DNA from 2 places in the Streptomyces sp. NPDC026500 genome. Region 1 is predicted to be linked to the other one. Evidence: riboswitches for the same ligand, from Rfam matches in the RefSeq annotation. Region 1 holds a riboswitch; the other holds the start of a gene.
What was found. A riboswitch is a leader RNA that binds a small molecule or an ion and turns the genes downstream of it on or off. The one in region 1 is predicted to bind thiamine pyrophosphate.
Positions count from the first base shown of each region.

Region 2: it holds a riboswitch for thiamine pyrophosphate, as region 1 does, so the genes downstream of both, thiO (glycine oxidase ThiO) here and ACZ4N5_RS37865 (purine-cytosine permease family protein) in region 1, are expected to answer to the same signal.

Region 1 covers NZ_JBVHQB010000031.1:68,370-75,236, forward strand. The annotation lists gene ACZ4N5_RS37845 (GNAT family N-acetyltransferase) at 1-167, shown strand, start outside; gene ACZ4N5_RS37850 (DUF5994 family protein) at 318-713, opposite strand; gene ACZ4N5_RS37855 (phospholipase) at 1,484-2,851, opposite strand; gene ACZ4N5_RS37860 (alpha/beta fold hydrolase) at 3,012-3,845, opposite strand; TPP riboswitch at 4,285-4,379, shown strand; gene ACZ4N5_RS37865 (purine-cytosine permease family protein) at 4,371-5,771, shown strand; gene thiD (bifunctional hydroxymethylpyrimidine kinase/phosphomethylpyrimidine kinase) at 5,837-6,634, shown strand; gene gndA (NADP-dependent phosphogluconate dehydrogenase) at 6,832-6,867, shown strand, end outside.
Region 2 covers NZ_JBVHQB010000008.1:304,324-311,190, forward strand. The annotation lists gene thiE (thiamine phosphate synthase) at 1-498, opposite strand, end outside; gene ACZ4N5_RS17440 (Rv2175c family DNA-binding protein) at 591-962, opposite strand; gene ACZ4N5_RS17445 (NAD(P)/FAD-dependent oxidoreductase) at 1,027-2,265, opposite strand; TPP riboswitch at 2,752-2,865, shown strand; gene thiO (glycine oxidase ThiO) at 2,863-4,029, shown strand; gene thiS (sulfur carrier protein ThiS) at 4,026-4,226, shown strand; gene ACZ4N5_RS17460 (thiazole synthase) at 4,229-5,023, shown strand; gene pknB (Stk1 family PASTA domain-containing Ser/Thr kinase) at 5,385-6,867, shown strand, end outside.

The DNA.
Region 1 (6,867 bases):
CCGGCAACGACGGCCGCGAAAGCGCGGCGGCGGGGACCCTGCGCGCCTGGGGCTGGTCGAAGCTCGGCGAACTCGACTGCCAGGCCCCTTCGAACTCCGGACCAGACGTCGGTTCCGGCCGGGGCATGGCCGCTCGGGAAGTGTGGATCCGCAGACCGCCGCGGTGATCCGACGCGGCCCCGCGGAGCGAGCCATCGCTCAGTGGGGCCGTGCACGGGTGGTACCGCCCCACGCCTTCCGGTGAGCAGAGAGGCTCCCGCGCCGGTCCGGACACGGACGAGCCGCCCGTGTGGCGCGGGCGCCCGGAGCCGGGGCTGTCAGCAGTCGCCGAACGCCGCAGCCGCCATCAGCGGCTCGGCGTCCGCAGCGTCGACCTCCGGTGGCACGACCAGCAGTTCCCTACGGCCCCGGCCCTGGCTGAGCAGACTGATCGTGTGTCGCCCGTGCGGGCCGGCCGACCTGCGCAGCAGTACGACATGGTTGGCGACGAGCATGCGTCCGGGCGACATCGGCCACATCGCCGTATTGACGGTCACGGCAGTGATCTGTCCCCAGAGACGGGGCAACATGCCGATGAGAAGCGGGAGTTCGCCGAGGAGATCGCGCGAGCGGGGCCACCATGCCCCGTCGATGCGCCGGGGCAGCGCGCTGTGCGGCGCCAGCCGCACGCGGGCGAGAGGCAGGGAGGGCAGGGGTTCGACGACAGTGGCCATGGAAACTCCGGTCTGGGGGTCACGCCTGCGGTGTACCGATGGCTCGCGCCGCGACCCGGCGGCGAGCGGGACGGCTCGGTCGAGCCGAGGGACGGGCAGGACTCCTTGAGCTCGTCGGCCTCGGTGCAAACCGTACGGCCGGGGACCAGGGGGCTGCCTTCGTACAGGGGTGGGCGGGCCCTCGATCGATGGCCCCGTTCCCGTTGCCGCTCTGCTCGTCGTCGACAAGACACGGGTGAAATGTGCGCGCGGCTGGACACTCCGCCTCGGAGTGGACGTCGGCTCTGGGGTCCGTGCGTCGGCCCGCACAGCGTGGCTGGAGCGGCCGGGCGAGTCCGGCCGCCGCACAGGCCGAGCGGAGGGCGAACACCTTGGGCCGTCATAGGGCGGCATCCGCTCCGGGCGATGAGCCACCCGGCGTCGTACTGCGCCGGGGACGAGACCGGCCCGATCACCGGCGTACGACGTGCCCTCGGTTCCCCCACCGTACCCCGCCCGCCGGGAAACGGGACGCCGGAGACCGCGCGTCTTGCGGAACCGCAGCCCACGCCACGCGCGTTGCAGCTTTCGCGCCGGTCGCCCCGCGTCCGGTCTCCGTGACGGGGATTGCCGACAGCGTGGGTGCCGGCCGGGAGATGCCCGGGAGCCGTCCGGAGGGAGCCGGCCTCCCTCCGGACGGCTTCCGACACCAACCGGCCCTGCTCGGCGGGTCCCGCGTCGGCCACTCCCCCTCGGGCGAGCCCGCTGCGAGACGCGCGGTCCCACCCGGCCTACGGATAGACGTACGTGTTCAGCGTGTTCACCGCGGAGGCCGGATCGCCCAGGTCGTAGCGGTCGACGGCCAGGTAGTTGGGCTTCTTGCGGGCGGCCGGCCGGCAGAAGCGCCGGGCCCGGTCGGCGAGTTTGGTGTTGTCCGTGCCGGCGGTTCCCGAGATGGTGGCGTCGCGGAAGTGGTTCATGACGAAGAGGGGGCGGAAGCCCGTCTCGGTGCGGGTGAGCGGTACGTTCGTGCCCGCGTCGTACCAGCGGCTGTAGCAGGACCAGTCGGAGGAGCCGAGGCCCGATCCCATGGACCAGTAGTTCTCGACGGTCCACTCACGCTGGTACATGACGCCGAAGCTGTCCCGGGTGAGTCCGGCGGACTCGTCGGACGCACGGCTGTGGTCGGTGAAGATGAGCAGGCGGTGTCCGGCGGCGGTCAGATCGGCGAGCTTCGGCCAGCCGCTCTCGCGCACGCCGGTCAGGTCGGGACGGTAGAGGACGTCGGACAAGCCGTTCACGCGGGCGAGTTCGGCACGCAGGACGCCCGGGTCGACGTAGTCCTCCAGGAACACGGTGACGAACTGGTCGGGGTGCTGCTTGAGGAAGTCCACCAAGCGCTGGAGGTCGACCCAGAGCGCGACCGGCTTGCTGACGAGGGTGCAGCTGTCGTGACAGAGGATCGCGCCGTCGGGGGTCTGGTGCAGGTCGAGCATGAACCCGCGGACACCGTCGGCGAGTTGCTGGTTGATACCGCGGGTCTGATTGGGCACCAGGTTGACGAAGGGCGGCGCGAATCCACCGTCGACGCCGTTCGCGTAGGCGTTGTGCGCGGTGAGGAACGTGACCTGGTCAAGGGTGCGTTGGTCCTGCGGCGGCATCGGCCGGGTCGCGGGAGCGACCGGCGTGAGATACCAGGAGGCAAGGCCGCCCGGCGAGCCGATCGCCAGCTGGGCAGGGTAGTTGGAGCCGGAGGGCTTGGCGGCAACCGTCAAGTACCGCTCCGTCCCGGGGGCCTTGAGCGCGTACTGGTCGGCGCCGCTCGGCTTCACCTCCCACACGGCGTCGGCGCTCGCACAGGAGACGGTCCGGGCCTGGTCGCCCGAGCGGCCCAGACAACTGCCCGCGGTATCGGCGCTTTCGAGGACGGAGGAGGAGCCGCTCGGACGCAAGGTCCACTGCTGGTGGTCCTCGTTGCCCTTGGGGTTGTGCTGGACGACCGCGCCCGAACTGTCGGCGGCGTTCAGTCCCGTGGTGGCGCTCTGGACGTAATAGGCGCCCTCGGCGGGGACTTCGGCGGCGTCGGCGGGCCCGGGGACGGCGAAGACGGTGCTCAGTACGGCGGTGGCGGCGAGCAGGGAGCGTCGGCTCGGTCTCATGGCACGTGATCCCTTCCTGTGGGGAGCATGAGCATGCCATGTCTGGTGTGAGCGTCAGCGGTACAGATCAAGTCAACGGTCGCGGTCCCGCTCGCGTCCACCATCGTGGTCGGCCACGCGCCGGCACGGGCGTCAGATCCCGCGCGCCCTCCGAGCCGGGTCAGGCGGTGCCGTAAGGAGTGCCGGGGTGTTCGATCCGCGTGGCGAACGCGGTGATGTCGGCGACCACGCGTTCGGGCTGTTCCCAGTGGACGACATGGCCGGTGCCCTCGTAGGCGACGAAGGCCGCGCCGTGCACGGCGTCCAGGATGGTCTGCTGGTCGACGCGGGGCAGGAACTCGTCCTCCTCGCCCCAGATGACGAGGGTGGGCACCAGGATTCCCGCGAGGGTCGCCCCGAGATCGGCGTCGAGGAGACCGCGCACGGTCTCCCTCCAGACGTACGCGGGGAGTTTGAGGTTCTCCTCGACCATGGTCTCGATGAACCCCCGGGCGATCGGGCGGGCCACCGTACCGGCCAGGAAGTCCTCGACGAACGCGCGGGGCACGGGATCGGAGAGGCCTTCCAGGGCCTTCCCCATCGCGGCCGCCGCCGGTTTGTCCGCGAGGGTGCCGGGAACGCCGAGCAGAACCAGACCCGCGATGCGGTCGGGGTAGGTGCCGGCGACGATCCGGGCCGGTACGCCGCCGCTGGACGCCCCGACCAGGAGGGCGCGGGGGATGTCGACCGCGTCCAGGAAGGCCACCAGGTCGGCGGCGAAGTCGTCGGGAGTGTAGCCCTCCGGAGGCCGGTCGGCGTCGCCGTGCCCGCGCTGTGTGGGGGCGTAGCCGTGCAAGGACGCCGGAAGGCGCCTCAGAAGGGGCTCGAAGGACCACCAGGAGTCGGCCAGACCGTGCACGAAGACGACCGGTGTACCACTGGGGTAGCCGGCTTCGGCGTACGGGAGGGCGAGCCCTTCCCGCACCTGCGCGGACTTCAGGGAGATCACGGTCACGGCACCCTGCCTCCTTCCGCCCGGCCACCGGGGTCCGGGAACCCGGGAGCGGAGAGCGAGCGGCGATCACTTCCGACAGTACCGAGGGGCGGCGCGCGCCGCGCTGCGAAAGGCCGGGCCGGACCGCTCGGACGAAACGGAGCGTGCGGGCGGGCCCTGCTCCGGGTGGGTGACTCAAGGGGCCGATGGAGGACCCGAGGGGGACCCGACGCCCTCGACGAGCCGCCGTGTCCCGTGCGGACACGATCCACCGCGTCCCGTGGAGACCGGGGACGGGCATCTCCGCCCTGCACAGGGGCCGCCCCGCGCAGGGGCCGCCGTGGACAACTGCTGTCGTGCCCGGGAGCCGTCGTGCAGGGGACCGTCGTGCTCGGGAGCCGTCGTGCTCGGGAGCCGTCGTACCCACAACCTGGGCGATCGGGCTAATGTGTCCGTCGTAGTACCGGACACGGGGTGCCCCGTCCGAGGGCTGAGATCACACCCGTCGAACCTGAACCAGTTCGTACTGGCGGAGGGATGTCTTCCATGCCATTGGCGCATGTTTCCGGCGGGCTGCCCGCCGACGGCCGGCCCACCGTCTTCGACGGACGGATGCCCGCCGCACCCGGCGACCTGCGGGTGGAGGGGCACGGCATCGAGCCGGTCCCCGAGAACAACCGGTACGGCGGGGCCGGGCGCCTGTTCACCGTGTGGTTCGCTCCGAACCTGACGATGACGGGCGTGTTCACCGGCACCATCGGCATCGCGCTGGGCCTGGACTTCACCACCGCCCTCGCGGCGGTCGTCCTCGGAACCGTGCTCGGCGCGCTGCCCACCGCCTACCTCAGCACCTGGGGCGGCCTCACCGGCACCGGCCAACTCCCGCTCGCACGGCTCGCGTTCGGCCGGGCGGTGGTGCTGCCCGGGATGCTCCAGTGGCTGTCCTCGGTCGCGTGGGACGCGCTGATCGGGCTGTTCGGCGGGGACGCGCTGGCGCGGCTGTGCGGCTGGCCGTTCTGGCTCGGCGTGCTCGTCATGATGCTTGCCCAGGGGGCTCTCGGCGTCCTCGGCTACGAGGCGATCCACCGCCTTCAGATCGTGATGACGGTCGTGCTCGCCGTGGCGTTCGCGGTGATCGCCTGGCGCATGCTGGACGGCGTCCGTCCCGCGGTGACCGGGGCCGCGACCGGTGCCGACCGCGCGGGCGCGTTCGTGCTCACCAGCACCATCGCCCTCAGCCTCTCGCTGTCCTGGGCGCCGTACGCCGGTGACTTCAGCCGCTATCTGCCGCGCACCACGTCCCGCCCGCGGATGTTCTGGTGCACCCTGCTCGGTCTTGTCGTGTCCTTCGTCGGCGTGCAGGTCCTCGGGCTGTGGGGCGCGTCGGTGCTGACCGACCAGACGGCTGCGGGCGTGGACGCGTTGCTGGGCGGCGGGACGGCGGGCGCGTTCGGGCTGCTGGCCGTGGCGCTGGCGGCGGTGTGCAGCAACGCGATGAACGACTACAGCGGTTCGCTCGCGCTGCAGACCCTGGGGGTGCGCATACCGCGCCCGGTGGCCGCCGCCCTGGCCGCCGGGCTCGGCTTTCCGCTGGTGCTGTGGATGCACGCCGCCGACACCACGGCCCGCTTCCAGAACGTGCTGCTGTTCGTGGGCTATTGGATCCCCGGGTTCGTCGCGATCGTCGTCGTCGACTGGATCGCCCGCGGGCGGGAGCGCGGCGGCGCCCCGGTCGACATCGCCGTCGAGATGTCCCGTCCGCGCTCCGGATGGCCCTCGCTGGTCGCCTTCGTCGCGGCGTTCGGCGCGGCCGTGCCGTTCATGGACACGGGCCTGTACGTCGGTCCGGTGGCCGACGCGCTGCACGGCGCCGACCTCTCCTACTACGTGGCCTTCCTCGTCGCCCTCGCCCTCTACGCCCCGCTGCGACTGCGTCGCCGCGCCTGAGGGCTGTACGTCGCTCCGCCGGCCGAGGGCCTGGCGCCCGACCCCGTACCCGAGAGGAACCTCGTATGACCACGCCGCCCCGCGTCCTGACGATCGCCGGATCCGACTCCGGCGGTGGCGCCGGGATCCAGGCCGACCTGAAGACGATGCTCGCGCTCGGCGCCCATGGGATGAGCGTGCTCACCGCGGTGACCGCGCAGAACTCCGTGGGTGTGCAGGGCGCTTGGGAGCTGTCCGAGGAGGCGGTACGCGCCCAGTACCGCAGCGTGGTCGACGACATCGGCGTCCAGGCCGTGAAGACCGGGATGCTCTCGTCGCCCGGCCTGGTCACGACGGTCGCCGAACTGCTGTCCGACGTGGGCGCCCCCGTCGTCGTGGACCCGGTGAGCGTCTCCAAGCACGGGGACCGGCTGCTGGCCGACGACGCGCTGGATGCCGTACGGACCCGATTGCTGCCGCGGGCGACGGTGGCCACCCCGAATCTCGACGAGGTCGCCCAGCTCACCGGGGTGAAGGTGAAGGACGAGGAGGGTATGCGCGGGGCCGCCCACCGGCTGCTCACGTTCGGTCCCCGCTGGGTCCTGGTGAAGGGGGGCCATCTGCCGGGACAGGCCGTCGATCTGCTCACCGACGGAACGGCGGAGCACTGGCTGCGCGCGCCGCGCCACGACAACCGGCACACGCACGGCACCGGGTGCACGCTCGCCTCGGCCGTCGCGGTGGGCCTGGCCGAGGGTCTTTCGGTGCCGGAGGCCGTACGGCGGGCCAAGGAGTATGTGACCGCCGCGATCGAGGCCGGTTTCGCACTCGGCGCCGGCATCGGGCCCGTGGACCACGGGTGGCGACTGCGCCGAAACGGCTGACCCCCCGGCCGTCGGCCGGAGTTCCGGAGCGCCCGCCTCCGCACATCGCCCGGAGACCCCGCCCGCGATCCGCCGCACCACCTGCGCCGGAAGGTGAACACCTCGGCCCCTGTCGTGCGTACTGATCGGCACAGCGACAGTCGTCTGCTCGCCCGTCAGGTACGCGGGCAGGCAGATCCGGATCCAAGGAGCACACCATGAAGGCGACCGCGCAGATCGGCGTCACAGGGCTC
Region 2 (6,867 bases), on a different contig from region 1:
GCCGAGGGCAGCCGTGCTGCGGACCAGGTCGAGGCCGGGTGCGTGGCGGCCGGGCTTGGTGGGGGTGGGCCAGCAGGGGCCGGTGCAGAAGTAGTCCACGCCCTCCTGGACCGCGGCGGCCGCGGCCTCGGACTCGGCGTGCGTGGAACGGCCGATGAGCACCTCGTCGCCGAGGATCGCGCGGGCCGCGGGAACCGGGAGGTCTCCCTGGCCCAGGTGCAGTACGTCGGCGCGGACGGCGTGGGCCACGTCCGCCCGGTCGTTGACCGCGAGGAGCTTGCCGTGCCGGGCGCAGGCGTCCGCGAAGACCTGGAGGTGTTCCAGTTCCTCCCCCGCCTCCATGCCCTTGTCGCGCAGCTGCACGATGTCGACTCCGCCCGCCAGGACCGCGTCGAGGAACCCGACGAGGTCGCCCTGACGCCTGCGGGCGTCCGTGCACAGGTAGACGCGGGCGTCGGCGAGCCGGCCCCGCGGGGTCGTGGCGGTGTTCTCGGGCATGCGTGGATCCCCCGTTTGTCGGTGCGCGGGGAGGGCGGCGGCCGGGATGGTCCCGCCCGCCGCGCTCCCCGTGCCGGACGGTCGCGTTCAGGTCAGACGGCGAGCGCCTGGGCGCGGCGCTTCACCTCCGTGCCGCGATTCTCGCTCAGAGCCTGCGCGGGGGTGCCGGGCAGGCTCGGGTCGGGAGTGAAGAGCCACTCGAGGGCCTCTTCGTCGGAGAAGCCGTCGTCCCTCAGGAGCGTCAGGGTGCCGGCCAGGCCCTTGACGACCTTCTGTTCGTCCACGTCGATGAAGTCGGCGGGGACGTGCAGCGCGCGGTTCTCACCACGGCGTACGGCGATCAGCTGGCCGTCCTTGACCAGCTGCCGGACGCGCGTCACCTCGACGCCGAACTGTTCGGCGATGTCGGGGAGGGTGAGCCAGGCGGGGACGAGAGCATCGATCTTTGCGTCAATCTCGGTCACGGGACAAGCCTGCCATCCCGGACCGACAGTCGGAAGCCAAGGGCGTCCGACCTGGGGTGACGGATCAGGCCGTAGCACCCTTCAGCGGCCTCGACGGGTCCGCGAGCAGCTGCGGATCCATGCGTGCGCCCGCTTCGATGAGCCGGCGGCCCTGGGCGAGATCCCTCGGACGGCCCACGGCCAGGAGGGCGACCAGACGTGTCTCGCGGAGCCAGCACACCGACCAGGAGGCGCCCGAGGAGTCGCCGCGCCACACCAGGGTGTCGGCGGGCGCATGGTGGCCGACGTACTGCACGAAGCGGCCGAACTGCTCGGACCAGAAGTACGGCACGGGGTCGTAGGCGGCGGGTGCCTCTCCGACGATGTTCAGGGCGACCGTGCGCGGGCCCTGGAGGGCGTTGTCCCAGTGGTGGACGAGGAGGCGGTCCTCGTAGCGTCCCGACGGGAAGGAGGCGCAGTCGCCGACCGCGTAGACGTCCGGCAGGGAGGTGCGCAGGTGGTCGTCGGCGACGATCTCGCGGTGGGCGCCGAGTTCGATGCCGGAGCCGGCGATCCAGGCGGTCGCGGGCCGCGCCCCGATCCCGACCACGACGGCGTCCGCGGGCACCCGGGAGCCGTCGTCCAGGATCACCGCGCCCGGCTCGATGCGCTCCACGCGCGCGTGGGTGCGCAGCGTGGCCCCGCTGTCCGCGTACCAGGCGGTCATCGGCGCGGCCACCTCGGCGGGCAGTGCTCCGGCGAGCGGCCGGTCGGCGGCCTCGACGACCGTGACCACGCAGCCCGCCTCACGCGCCGCCGTGGCGAACTCGGCGCCGATCCAGCCCGCGCCGACGACCACGATGTCGTGCTGCTGGGTGAGAACGGGACGCAGCCGGTCGGCGTCGTCCAGGGTGCGCAGCAGGTGCACCCCGGGCACGCCTTCGGCGCCCGGCAGCTGGATCGGTTCGGCGCCGGTGGCGACGACCAGGACGTCGTACGGGACGGGTCCCGCGGCCGTGTCCAGTTCGTGGTCGCCGGGACGCACGCCGAGCGCCTCGCGGCCCAGCCTGAGGTCGATGTCCAGGGCCTCGAAGTCGATGTCGAAGGCGGAGCCCTCGGCCTTGCCCAGCAGGACGGCCTTGGACAGCGGGGGCCGGTCGTACGGCTGATGCGGCTCCGCGCCGATCAGCGTGACGGTGCCCGTGAAGCCCTGCTCGCGCAGGGCGACCGCGGTCTGCACTCCGGCCATGCCCGCGCCCACCACGACGACCCGCCGTGCCGTGGGCCCCTGCGACTGAGACTGTGCCTGCGTCTGCTCGCTCACCTGATCACCATAGACACCTGACAGGTACCGCTTACCTGCAAATGGGGTACGCGGCGTCCCTTCCGCAGCGTCCGGTAACCCCGAGTCACTAAGAGCGCTTTTTCCGCAGCCCACAGCGACTCTTAGCAAGGGGAGAGCTGCGGACGCTGAACGCTGCGGAACGACGAAGAGACCACCCGCGCCGGTTCCTCGTGCAGCCCCCCGGCAGAGATCAGGGCCCGGTAAGGAGGCTGTTTTTCGCAGGGGCCAACGGCCGTCGGAGTCCAGGGCGTTGCCGCGCGAGCGTAGCGAGCTGCCAAGGGTCGTGCGGCTGTACGCCGCTCCTTGACCGTGCCGTCCTGCTCGTGGTACGCGAACCGGGTGCGGGTGCCCACCTGGCCCGGTGCCTGGTCGGCGACGGGGGCGAGGACAAGGCCGTCGAGCGGTCGCGCCACGGGCGGAGGCTCCCTTACTGAGACGGAGCGGGGCGGGCTAGGGTGGCCAACGTAAAGCACTCGCGGGAGCCCGGACGCAGCGGGCTGAGAGGGAGGCTGGAGCGGCCTCCGACCGTACGAACCTGATCCGGGTCATGCCGGCGAAGGGAGGGGCTGGACGCCCATGTCGCCTGCACGTTCGTCAGACGTCCTCGTCATCGGGGGCGGAATCATCGGTCTGGTGACGGCCTGGCGGGCCGCGCAACGCGGGTTCACCACCGCGCTCGTCGACCCCGGGCCGGGCGGTGGGGCCGCCCAGGTCGCGGCCGGAATGCTCGCCGCCGTCACCGAACTGCACTTCGGCGAGGAGACCCTGCTGGGCCTCAACCTGGCCTCCGCGCGCCGCTATCCGGACTTCGTCGCCGAGCTGACCGAGGCGACCGGCCAGGACCTCGGCTACCGCCGGTGCGGCACGCTGGCCGTCGCGCTGGACGCCGACGACCGCGCCCATCTGCGGGAACTGCACGCTCTGCAGGTCCGGTCGGGGCTGGAGTCGGAGTGGCTGAGCGGCCGTGAGTGCCGCCGTCTGGAGCCGATGCTCGCGCCCGGCGTACGCGGGGGTCTTCGGGTCGACGGCGACCACCAGATCGACCCGCGGCGCCTCGCGGGAGCCCTGGTCACGGCGTGCGAGCGGGCCGGAGTCGTCCTGCACCGGACCTGGGCGGAGCACCTGACGGTCGCGGGGGACCGGGCCGCCGGAGTGGTCACCACGGAGGGCGCCGAACTCACCGCGGGCCAGGTGGTGCTCGCCGGGGGCAGCCTCAGCGGACGCCTGGCGGGCGTCCCCGACGACGTCGTGCCGCCGGTGCGCCCGGTCAAGGGACAGGTGCTGCGGCTGACCGTGCCGCAGCGGTACGCGCCCTTCCTCAGTCGCACCGTGCGGGCCGTGGTGCGCGGCAGCCACGTCTACCTGGTGCCGCGCGAGAACGGCGAGCTGGTGGTCGGCGCGACCAGCGAGGAGCTGGGCTGGGACACCACCGTGACGGCGGGCGGCGTGTACGAGCTGCTGCGTGACGCCCACGAGCTGGTCCCCGGGATCACCGAACTGCCGCTCACCGAGACCCGCGCGGGGTTGCGCCCCGGCTCACCCGACAACGCACCGCTGCTCGGCCCGACGGCACTGGACGGACTCCTGCTGGCCACCGGCCACTTCCGCAACGGCGTGCTCCTGACGCCCGTCACCGGTGACGCGATGGCCCACGTCCTGACCACCGGCGAACTCCCCGCCGAAGCCCGCCCCTTCAGCCCTCTGCGCTTCGGCGCCGACGCCCTCACGGAGCAGCCCGCATGAACATCGTCGTCAACGGGGAGCGGCAGCGGATCGCCGCGGGAACCGCTCTCGACGCGCTCGTCGCGACCCTCACCCCGGCACCGGCCGGAGTGGCCGCCGCGTTGAACGAAACCGTCGTCCCGCGCGCGCAGTGGTCGTCCACCTCCCTCACCGAGGGCGACCGCGTCGAAGTCCTCACCGCCGTCCAAGGAGGCTGACCATGGCCGACGACCCCTTCGTCCTCGGTGGCAGGTCCTATACGTCCCGGCTGATCATGGGGACGGGCGGCGCGCCCAGCCTCGACGTGCTGGAGCGTTCCCTGGTGGCGTCCGGTACGGAGCTGACGACGGTCGCGATGCGGCGCGTGGACGCCTCCGTGCACGGCTCGGTCCTGTCGGTGCTCGACAGGCTCGGCATCCGCGTCCTGCCGAACACGGCCGGCTGCTACACCGCCGGTGAGGCCGTGCTGACCGCCCGTCTGGCGCGCGAGGCGCTGGGCACCGACCTGGTCAAACTGGAGGTCATCGCCGACGAGCGCACCCTCCTGCCCGACCCGATCGAACTGCTCGACGCGGCGGAGACGCTGGTCGACGACGGCTTCACCGTGCTGCCGTACACGAACGACGACCCGGTGCTGGCGCGCAAGCTGGAGGATGTCGGCTGCGCGGCGATCATGCCGCTCGGTTCACCCATCGGGTCCGGGCTCGGGATCCGCAACCCGCACAACTTCCAGCTGATCGTCGAGCACGCGCGCGTGCCGGTGATCCTGGACGCGGGGGCGGGTACGGCGTCGGACGCCGCGCTCGCGATGGAGCTGGGCTGCGCGGGGGTGATGCTCGCCTCGGCGGTGACGCGGGCTCAGGAGCCGGTGCTGATGGCGGAGGCCATGCGGCACGCGGTGGAGGCGGGGCGCCTGGCCCGGCGGGCGGGGCGCATCCCCCGGCGGCACTTCGCCACGGCGTCCTCTCCCGTCGAGGGCATGGCGGCGCTGGACCCGGAGCGCCCGGCGTTCTGATCACCCCTCCGCACGCCGTCGGTTTCCGGCCGGAGGCCGACGGCGGGTCTCCTGCGGAAGCGCTCGCCGTCGGCCGGTGCGGCGGGGGTGCGGTGTCGGCGCTCCGGGTGCGACCCGCGTGACGTGGACCTAGTGCCCTGGGGCGGACCGCGCGGCGGTGGAGGCCGCGGCCGGTCGCGGGCCGCTCCCGCGACGGTGCACGTTGTCCCGTTGTCGCCTGGTGGCGAACAGGATCTGATCGGACATATGTGCGACGAACGGATCTTCGCGCGTGCGGTGTGCGTCACAGCTCGGCTGCAGTCGGGCCCCGGTATCCGCCGAACGGGGCGTCGTGACAGTGGCGGCTCGTAGACTCACCTGCGTGGATACGACCCTTCAGGACCCTCTTGTCGGACACGTGCTCGACGGCCGCTACCGCGTCGACGCACGGATCGCGGTCGGCGGGATGGCCACGGTCTACAGGGCCCTGGACACCCGCCTCGACCGCGTGCTCGCACTCAAGGTGATGCACCCGACGCTGGCCGCCGACGGTTCGTTCGTCGAGCGGTTCATCCGCGAGGCCAAGTCGGTGGCCCGGCTGGCGCACCCCAATGTGGTCCAGGTCTTCGACCAGGGGGCGGACGGGTCGTACGTCTATCTGGCCATGGAGTACATCGCCGGCTGCACCCTGCGCGACGTGCTGCGCGAGCGCGGCGCCCTGCAGCCCCGGGCCGCGCTCGACATCCTGGAGCCGGTGCTCGCCGCCCTCGGCGCCGCCCACCGCGCCGGGTTCGTGCACCGCGACATGAAGCCGGAGAACGTCCTGATAGGGGACGACGGCCGGGTCAAGGTCGCGGACTTCGGCCTCGTCCGCGCCGTGGACACGGTGACCAGCACGACGGGCGCCGTCCTCGGCACCGTGTCGTACCTCGCGCCCGAACAGATCGAGCACGGCACCTCCGACACCCGGGTCGACGTCTACGCCTGCGGAGTCGTCCTCTACGAAATGCTCACCGGCGCCAAGCCGTACACCGCGGACTCGCCCGCGCAGGTTCTCTACCAGCACCTCCACGCCGACGTGCCGCCTCCGTCGGCCGTCGTGCCGGGCATGGCGTACCCGCTGGACGAGCTGGTCACCGCGGCCACGGCCCGCAATCCCGAGGTCCGCCCCGCTGACGCCGTGGCGCTGCTCGGCCACGTCCTCGAAGCACGGGCCGGCCTCACCGCCGAGCAGCTCGACGCGGTGCCGCCGGGTGCCCTGTCCGTGGGCCACTACAACGCCGACGACCGTACGAGCGTGATCCCGCGCTCGCTGTCCGTCCCCCGTCCGCTGCCCGTGAACGACGACGACAACGCTCTCGACCGGACCAGCCGGTTCGAGCAGAGCAGCCCCTTCGGTGCCGCGCCGGCCATGCCGCCGCAGCCTCCGGGCACACGTCCGCGGCGCGGGATTCTGATGGTCGTCGCCGCGATCGTGCTGGTGCTCGGCCTCGGGGGCGGTGTCTGGTACATCAACTCGGGCCAGTTCACCAAGGTCCCGCCGGTCCTGGCGAAGACGCAGAAGCAGGCCACGTCCCAGCTCCACGGCGCCGGGCTCGACGTCAAGCGGGTCAAGCACGCCTACAGCGACACCGTGAAGCGCGGCACTGTCATCAGCACCGATCCCGGTGTCGGCGAGCGGATCCGCGACAACGACTCCGTGACGCTGGTCATCTCCGACGGCCCCAGGACGGTGAAGGTGCCGGATCTGAAGGGCTTCGCGCTGTTCAAGGCGCAGGAGGTGCTGAAGGGCGACGGTCTCGCCGCGGGCATGGTCACCCGCGCATTCAGCGAGGACGTGGCCAAGGGCTTCGTGATCAGTACGA